One region of the Glutamicibacter sp. St.4D3 genome, then DNA from elsewhere that is predicted to be linked to it. Evidence: predicted binding sites of a transcription regulator. Region 1 holds the regulator's gene; the other holds the start of a gene.
The links. Region 1 encodes LexA, which represses DNA repair genes until DNA is damaged. Its sites were predicted from a motif close to TCGAACANNTGTTCGA; they were not measured.
Positions count from the first base shown of each region.

Region 2: the regulator LexA is predicted to act here: its motif matches at 2,032-2,047, upstream of AC6I21_RS08100 (DNA polymerase III subunit alpha).

Region 1 covers NZ_AP039380.1:1,020,134-1,024,702, forward strand. Annotated here, with positions in the region: gene AC6I21_RS04690 (NADPH:quinone reductase) at 1-64, opposite strand, end outside; gene AC6I21_RS04695 (glycoside hydrolase family 76 protein) at 206-1,279, shown strand; gene AC6I21_RS04700 (NUDIX domain-containing protein) at 1,276-1,749, shown strand; gene lexA (transcriptional repressor LexA) at 1,876-2,595, opposite strand; gene AC6I21_RS04710 (LysM peptidoglycan-binding domain-containing protein) at 2,856-3,212, shown strand; gene AC6I21_RS04715 (histidinol-phosphate transaminase) at 3,286-4,410, shown strand; gene hisB (imidazoleglycerol-phosphate dehydratase HisB) at 4,423-4,569, shown strand, end outside.
Region 2 covers NZ_AP039380.1:1,766,657-1,771,225, forward strand. Annotated here, with positions in the region: gene AC6I21_RS08100 (DNA polymerase III subunit alpha) at 1-1,995, opposite strand, end outside; gene AC6I21_RS08105 (hypothetical protein) at 2,105-2,419, opposite strand; gene AC6I21_RS08110 (hypothetical protein) at 2,603-3,043, shown strand; gene AC6I21_RS08115 (S-(hydroxymethyl)mycothiol dehydrogenase) at 3,223-4,308, shown strand; gene AC6I21_RS08120 (MBL fold metallo-hydrolase) at 4,308-4,569, shown strand, end outside.

The sequences.
Region 1 (4,569 bases):
GAACCTCACGCACCGCAATGGCTTCAGCCGGACCGGGAACATCGATAACCGCCGCATGCATCATGTCTCCAGCATGCTCCCGCGGCCGGCGCCAAGCCAAGTACGGCGGCCAATGCGCGCGCTGGGCGGGAAACGTAGACTCGTCACAGAACACCGCCGCACCCGGTGGTTGCCCGCCGACCCCTGTCAGGTAGAGGAGCAGTGCATGACCCACAGCTGGACCGCGCTGGCCGACAACGCTGCCCGTGATGTCAACGACCGTTTCGGGCACCGGCTCATGGGGCTGCCCGGCACCTGGATCGGAGCGTTGCGGGCACCGGTTCCCACCCCTAAGGCGCCGGCAGCCCGTGGGCGCCGGATCCGAGGGGACGCCCCATGGTCTGAATGGCACTACTGGTGGCAGGCCCACTACCTGGACGCGATCGTGGACATGGGGTGTCACTATGCGCGGGCCGGCGCACCCGAGGCAGCCAAGGCCGAGGTGCGCCGCGGGCTGCGGCTGCTGCGCGGGATCAAGATCCGCAACTTCGGGGTGTTCCCGAACTATTTCTTTGATGACATGGCCTGGCTGGCGCTCTCCAGCCACCGGCTGAACGCGCTGTGCCTGGAACTGCACCAGCAACCGGCAAAACTTGCCCAGTCGGCGGTGGACTCGCTGACCCGCCAACTGCGCAGCGGTCAGGATTCGGTGCTTGGCGGCGGCCTGTACTGGTCACGCAAACGCGCGTTCAAGAACGTGCCGGTCAACGGCCCCGCGGCCCTACACTTCGCCCGCATCGGGGACCGGAAAACCGCTGGCGCGCTGGTCGACTGGATGCGAGAGAAGCTCTTCGACCCCACCCTGGGCCTCTACCTGGATGGGATCTATCTGGTTAACGCCGGGCATCGGCTCGAAGGACAGATCTACACCTACAACCAGGGCCCAATCCTTGGGGCCTGGCTGGAGCTCGGGGACGAACGGTACCTGCGCCAGGCCGCCGACCTCATCGACGCGGTGGACCGTGGGCTCACCGTTCCACAGCAGGGGCTGCGCCTGGAACAGGGCGGGGATGGGAGCCTATTCACCGGAATCCTCTGCCGCTACCTGGCGCTGGCCGCTACGGATCACCGACTGCCGCAGCAGGCGCGGCAAACCGCCGCGCGGCTCGTTTCCGATACCGCCGCCACCGTCCTGGACAAGCAGACGGCTCAGCTCTCGGAAGCCGTGCAGCGCTGGAGCATCCTCTCGGCCGCAGCGGTCGTCACGCAGAGCACCGACCTGAAACGAAGGACCTCATGAGCCTTCCACCGCAGGACTTGCCTCCGGCACGCAGCGGACTCATCGCAGTGAGTTACGTGATCTTTCGCCAAGCCGACGCCGTGCTGCTGCAACAGCGGCGAGGCACTGGTTTCCTGGACGGGTACTGGGGCGCTGCCGCCGCCGGGCATCTGGAGAATGGGGAAAACGCAGTAGCGGCAGCCATTCGAGAAGCTGGCGAGGAGCTGGGTGTACTGGTCTGCCAAGAACATCTTCACCCCCTGACGGTGCTGCAGCGCCCGGCTGCGGTCAAGGATCAGCCCGGCCGCGTCGACTTCTTTTTCGAATGCCGCACCTGGCAGGGCACACCCGAGATCCAGGAGCCGGACAAGGCCGTGGATCTTCGCTGGTTCGGGCTCGATGACCTGCCAATCCCCGTGGTGCCCCACGAAAAGGTGGTCCTTGAACAACTGCGCCTGCCACTGCCGGCCTTCACCTGCCTCGTCCCCTAGCGGACGTTTTCCGGATGAATTGATTCCCGGCTTGGGTGGGAGCGTCGAGCAGAGCCAAAACAAAATCCCGGTGTGCCGCGTTTGGTAACGCGAAACACCGGGACTGTGCCGAAGGTGGCAGGAAGGCTAGAGCGAACGCATCACCGAAACAACGCGGCCCATGATGGTGGCGCTGTCGCCCAGGATCGGTTCGTAGCGCGAGTTCTGCGGAAGCAGCCAGGTGTGGCCATCACGCTGGCGGAAGGTCTTGACGGTGGCTTCCTCATCCAGCAGGGCGGCAACAATGTCGCCGTTGTCGGCGGTCTGCTGACGGCGCACCACCACCCAGTCGCCGTCGCAAATGGCGGCATCCACCATGGAGTCGCCCGAAACCCGCAACATGAACAGCTCACCGTGGCCCACGAGCTGACGCGGCAGGGAGAAGACATCCTCGACGCTCTGCTCAGCTAGGATCGGACCACCGGCGGCAATACGTCCAACCAGTGGCACCATCGTGGTGTCCGCCGAGGTGCTCAGCTCAATGACCTTGGTCTCATCGGCCGGCTCCGGCTGGGCGGCCGGTTCCTTGGAAGCGGATTCAGACTCGTCGTTCAGCTGCAGCGGAAGCAGAATTTCCATGGCGCGGGGGCGGCGCGGGTCCCGCCGGATATAGCCGAGCTTCTCCAGCTGACCCAACTGGTGGGTTACCGAGGAGAGGCTGGCCAACCCGACCGAGTCGCCAATCTCACGCATCGAGGGCGGGTAGCCGTTGTTCCCGATGGCCCGCTGGATGGTTTCCAGGATCTTCTTCTGGCGGATGGTCAGCGACCGAGCATTGGCACGCGGAGTGCGTTGTGATGCTGACATGTAATTTCTGCCTTCCCTAACGATTGCGAGTCATGGCCGAGCGGTCAAACTGTCGGTGCTGACTGTTGTGATGTCCTCATGCTCGATTTACTTCGAAATCCTAGTGGATTTCGAAGCCTCTTTCAAAGATTTGTTCGAACTATCTAGACAAGTGTCGCCGAGCTCTGTTAGAAAAGATGTACTAGATCCGAACATATCTTCGAATGAGATGTTCGAACATTAGAAACTCGCATCACGCTCGTCCTGAGAGGAGATCGGCCATGGCCACTACGGCACTGGATAAAGATCAAAGCACCACACGCATGCGAATCCGCCTGACCCGACGCGGCTGGGTTGTGTTGATCGGGGTTCCGGTCTTCCTGCTGGCCCTGGCGGCAACTTTCCTGCTGACCACGTTCTCCAACTCCGTAATGGCCTCCGACCAGGAGCCAGCAGGCGTTGAAACGGTGGAGGTGACCGTCATTCCCGGGGACACCCTGTGGGACTTGGCCAGCGAATACGCGCAAGGCTACAACCAGGAAGATGCCATTCGCTACATCGGCGAAATGAACTCGCTGCATGGCGGCGTGCTGCAGGCCGGACAAACCCTGCAGATTCCGGTCCTGGACCAGCAGTAGCCCGCGGTTCATTGTTACCGCCTGGAGCGTCACTGATTCACTGCCAGCGGCCGCCCCAGCTTAGAATTACCGTGTGAAAGACCGCAGTGAACTGTTAAGTCAACTGCCCTTGCGTGAGAATCTCCGCGGGCTCTCTCCCTACGGCGCGCCGCAAATCGACGTGCCCATCCAGTTGAACGTCAACGAAAACACCCATCCACTGCCGCCGGCCGTGGTCGAGGCAATTGCACAAGAAGTGGCCAAGGCCGCCACCACCCTCAACCGCTACCCGGACCGCGAATTCACCGAACTGCGTGAACTGCTCGCCGACTACCTGGGGCATGAACTGCGTGCCGAGAACATCTGGGCGGCGAACGGCTCGAACGAAATCCTGCAGCAAATCCTCCAGGCCTTCGGTGGACCGGGACGCAGCGTCATGAGCTTCGTACCCACGTACTCCATGTACCCGCTGCTGGCCAGCGGCACCGACACCGCCTTCATCGCCGGAACCCGTGCCGCGGACTTCACGCTCAGCGCCGAATCGGCGGCCAGCCAGGTGCGCGAACACCGCCCGAACATCGTGATCCTCTGCTCACCCAACAACCCCACGGGTACCGCCCTGGGGCTGGATGTCATCCAAGCCGTCTACGAGGCGGCCAGCGAGAACAACGCGATCGTGATCGTCGATGAGGCCTACGCCGAGTTCGCGTTGGCCGGAACCAAGTCCGCGCTGGGCCTGCTGCCCGGCCGCCAGCGCCTGATCGTCACCCGGACCATGTCCAAGGCGTTTGCGCTGGCCGGGGCACGCCTTGGCTATCTGGCCGCGGCCCCTGAAGTCAGTGACGCCATCCGGTTGGTGCGTCTGCCCTACCACCTCTCGGCGGTCACCCAGGCCACCGCGATCGCGGCACTGAAAAACGTGGACGCGCTGCTGGCCGAGGTCGAACAGATCAAGACCCAGCGTGACCGGATCGTCACCCGGTTGACCGAACTGGGCCTGCAGCCCTCGGTCAGCGATTCGAACTTCGTGTTCTTCGGCGGGCTGCAGGATCCGGAAGCGATTTGGCAGGGCCTGCTCGAGGCAGGGATCATTGTGCGTAACAACGGGATCCCTGGCACCCTGCGCGTCACCGCCGGCACCGAGGCGGAAACCACCGCCTTCCTCGACCGGCTCAGCGAGCTGCTCGAACCGGCGCACCAGCAAACTGCCAGAAGCTAGCGAAGGAAGAAGATGTCTGCCGAATCCCTGGGCGGCCGCAAAGCCCGCATGGAACGCGTGACCAGCGAATCGTCCGTGTTCGTCGAACTTGACCTGGACGGCACCGGCAAGTCCGAGATCAGCACCTCCGTGCCGTTCTTCGACCACATGCTCACCGCA
Region 2 (4,569 bases), 750 kb from region 1:
CGGCCCGGGCCGGAAGAGCGAGATGTCGATGATCAGGTCGTTGAATTCGCGCGGGGCCAGCTTGCCGATCAGTTCGCGCTGGCCCGGGGATTCGATCTGGAAGCAGCCCAGGGTGTGGGTGGAGCGGATCAGCTCGAAGGTGATCTCATCATCCAGGGGCACCTTGGTGAAGTCGATGTGCCCGTCCTGCTGGATGTACTCCTCGTTCCGGTGCCCGCCGGCGCGGGCCACGGCCTGCCGGTTGGGGTGCAGGCGCTTGATCTCCTCCAGGGTGTAGGCGATCGCCGACTGCATGCGCACCCCGAGCACGTCGAGCTTGATCAGCCCCATCAAATCCATGTCGTGCTTGTCGAACTGGCTCATCGGCAGCCCGATGCCCGAGGGCTGCACGGCGGTGCGTTCCAGCAGCGTGGCATCGGAGAGGATCACCCCGCACGGGTGCATGGAAATGTGCCGCGGCAGCCTGTCCAGCCGTTCGGTGACGTCCACCAGCTGGTCCAGCTGCCGGTTGCCGCTGATTCGCCCGGCCAGGGCCGCCAGTTCGGGTTTCTCGGCCAGCGCCTCGCGGAAGGAGGAGGCGGAAAAGCGCCACAGCTGCTTGGCGATCTCATCGACCTGCTCCTGCTCGATGCCCAGCGCCGCCCCGGCATCACGCACCGCACCGCGGGCGCGGTAGGCGTTTTGCATGCTCATCAGGCTCACCCGTTCGGCGCCGAAGGTGTCAAAGATCTTGTGGTAGATCTCGTGGCGGCGCGCGGATTCCACGTCGATGTCGATATCGGGCAGGGTGGTGCGGGTATCGGAGAGGAAGCGCTCAAAGACCAGGTCGTGCTGCAGCGGGTTGACGTGGCTGATGCCCAGCAGGAAGTTCACCAGCGAGGAGGCCCCGGAGCCGCGGGCCGAGACCCGCACCCCCATGTCGGTGATCAGCCGCACGGTCTCGGCGACGGTCAGGAAGTAGCCGGCGAACCCCAGCCGGGAGATCACCCCCAGCTCCAATTCCAGCCGGGACTCGATGACCCCTTGATCGGTGTGCGGCAGCATCCGGGGCACCGCGGCGTGCACCCGCTGGCGCAGCTGGTGCTGGGCGTCCCCGGTGATCCCGATGATCCGGTGCTCGGGGATCACCGGCCGCTTCCATCCCAGGTCCTGGCCGGGATCCAGGGCGGCCCAGGCGGCCACCTGCTCGGTGGCGTGCAGCAGCCGGGAAGCCCAGCCGCGCTCGGTGGCCCGGGCGATGTCCCCGGCCAGGCGGTGCATCTCCTGCGGGGTTTTCAGCCAGCCCTGCCCGGTGGGCTGCAGCTCCTCAAGCGCATCCAGGCTGTGCAGCACCCGGGCCGAATCCAGGATGTCGGCGGTGACCGCCCCGTCCGGGCCGGCATAGCGCACGGCATTGCTCAGCACCGGGGTGATGCCCAGCTCCCCGGCCAGGCGCACCAGCTTGCTGGCATGGCCCAGGCAGTAGCGCTGCCCCTCGGCCGAGAGGTGGGTGGTGACCTCCACGCGCAGCAGCCTGCCGGCCAGTTTCCGCCACTGGGCCAGCAGCTGGCGGGCGGCGGTGTAGTTGCGGGCCTCGATGGCCTTGCCCACCTCGGATTCCGCGCCCAGCAGCACCATCAGGTTGCCGCCGGCCAGGTGCTCGCGCAGCTGGGTGCGGTTCAGTCCCACGCTCTTGCGGTGGGTGTGCGCGGCGCTGACCGCCCGGCACAGGGCCGCGTACCCGGCGCCCCGGCTGTTGCCCCGCGCCAGCAGCAGGATGCGTCCACCGGCGCGTCCCTGCCGATCAAGAACCGCCAGGTTGACCCCCAGGATCGGCCTCAGCCCGTGCTCCAGGCAGGCGCCCACGTGCTTCACCGCGCCATAGAGCCCGTCCCGGTCGCACAACCCCAATGCCCAGGCACCATCGGTCTTGGCCTGGGCGGCCAGCAGCGCCGGGGTGTCGACCCCGTAGTGGGCGCTGTAGGCCGAGACGACGTTCAGGTGGGTGAAACTCATGGGCGGGCATTCCTTCGAAACTTTCCAGACCCCTATTAGAACAAAGTTTCGAACAGTTGGCACACGCCCTACTCAGCCGCCCCTCCGAAGGCGCCACCACCCCTAAGCGCTACGCGCTCAGCGGCAGCTCCTGGTGCACCCGGATCAATCGCCAGCGCGCCGATTGCGGGTCAAAGCTGACATCGATGGTCCGCCCCTGGCTGCGGGAGGAGCCCAGGGCGATCTGCAGCCGCCAAATCTCGTAGTCAACCACCCCGGCGCCGGTGCCGCGCGGAACCCGCATACCCTCGTCCCACCACTTGCGGCGCTCGAACCAGCGATGCGGTTCGGCCACCAGGCGATACTCATGCCCCTTCCAGCGCACCCGCAACGGCACCCCGGCCGGAGTGCACGCAACCTCGATCGCCTCGGTGAACACGCCCACGGTTGACTCCTAACTGCTGCTCCATCAATTGTATTCGAACACGTGTTCGATCAGTAGCGACAGTAGTCAGCGCCCCGGACAGTTTGGGTCGGCCGCCGAGGCTGGTCCGCAAACAGGAACTGTAGAGTCATGCTGAGACCGCGGCGGGCTCGCCGCCTGGAGCAGAACATTCGAAAGGCCCCCATGGGATTATTTGGACGCAAGAGCCGCACCGCGGCTGAGGAGCAACAGCAGCAGCAACTGGCCCAGGGTGAACCCCTGCACGGCGACGGCTACACGCTGCGCGCCACCGGGCAGCTGGGCGGGGTGAGGAAACGCACCCCCATCACCGTCATGGAGCTGAGCACCCAGAGTCTCACCGGCTGGTTCCACTTGGATGAGGCGCGCAGCTTCTTCACCGAACGCAGCGCCATCCTCGAATCCTGGAACAACAGCCCGGCGGAGCTCTATCTGGCGACCACCAAGGCGGCGGGCAATGGTTCCCCGGCCGCCGCTGCTCTAGCGGGCCTGGGCGAGGGCCAGGCGGCGCTGCTTCAGCCCACCGGCAGCGGGATGCAGGTTGTGCTGTTGCTGGAGCAGGGCGAACTGCAAAGGATCCGCGGCTGGATCGAGCAATTGCCCTAACCCTGCGCGCGGTCGTAACACTCTTACGCCCTGAACGGACAAGCACACCGCAGCTCTCGCGGCACTCCACGCCGGGACGCGGCAAACCTGGGCGCAATGGACACATCCTAGAAACCCGGGCGCGCGACCGATAGCATCGAGAAGACCTGCAACTTTTCAATCTAAGGGGACCAAAACACATGCCTCATAAGGTTAAAGCCGTTATTTCCCGCGTCAAGGATGCCCCTGTCGAGGTCGTGGACATCATCGTCCCGGATCCGGGGCCCGGTGAAGTCGTCGTCGACGTTCTGACCACCGGGGTGTGCCACACCGACCTGCACTACAAGTTGGGCGGGATTGGCGACGATTACCCGTACCTGCTGGGCCACGAATCCACTGCGGTGGTTTCCCAGATCGGGCAGAACGTTACCAACGTCAAGGTTGGCGACCGGGTCATCCTGAACTGGCGCGCGGTGTGCGGCCAGTGCCGCGCCTGCGAAAAGGGCGAACCGCAATACTGCTTCAACACCCACAACGCCACCCAGAAGATGACCCTGGAGGACGGCACCGAGCTGAGCGCCGCGCTGGGCATCGGCTCGTTCGCCGAGAAGACCCTGGTGGCTGCCGGGCAGTGCACCAAGGTCGACGAGGATGCCGACGCCGCCGCGGTGGGCCTGCTCGGCTGCGGGGTCATGGCAGGCATTGGCGCGGCCATCAACACCGGTGAGGTCAAGCGCGGTGAGTCCGTGGCCGTGATCGGCTGCGGCGGGGTGGGAGCCGCGGCCATCGCCGGCGCCCAGCTGGCCGGGGCGACCACCATCATCGCGGTGGACGTCAACCCGGACAAGCTCAAGACCGCTCAGAAGCTGGGTGCCACCCACACCGTGGACTCCAGCAAGCAGGACGCCGTGCAGGCGATCCAGGAACTGACCGGGAGCTTCGGCGCCGATGTGGTCATCGACGCGGTGGGCCGGCCCGAAACCTACAAGCAGGCCTTCTACGCCCGCGACCTGGCCGGACGCGTGGTGCTGGTGGGCGTGCCGACCCCGGAGATGACCCTGGAGCTGCCGCTGCTGGACGTGTTCGGCCGCGGCGGGGCGCTGAAGAGCTCCTGGTACGGGGACTGCCTGCCCAGCCGGGACTTCCCGATGCTGGTGGACCAGTACAAGCTCGGCCGCCTGGACTTGGACACCTTTGTCTCCGAACGCATCAAGCTGGACGAGATTGAGGCGGCCTTTGACAAGATGCACGAAGGAACCGTGCTGCGATCGGTGGTGGAACTCTAATGAACGCACAGATTGAAAACGTGATCACCTCGGGGACCTTCAGCCTCGATGGCGGGACCTGGGATGTGGACAACAACGTCTGGATCATCGGCGACGCCAAGGAGGTGCTGGTCATCGACCCGGCCCACGAGCCGGAGAAGATCCTCACCGCCCTGGGCGAGCGCAAGGTCAAGGCGGTGCTGCTCACCCACGGCCACGATGACCACATCCGCGCCGCCGGGGAGTTCGCCGACAAGGTCGGTGCCCCGCTGTACCTGAACC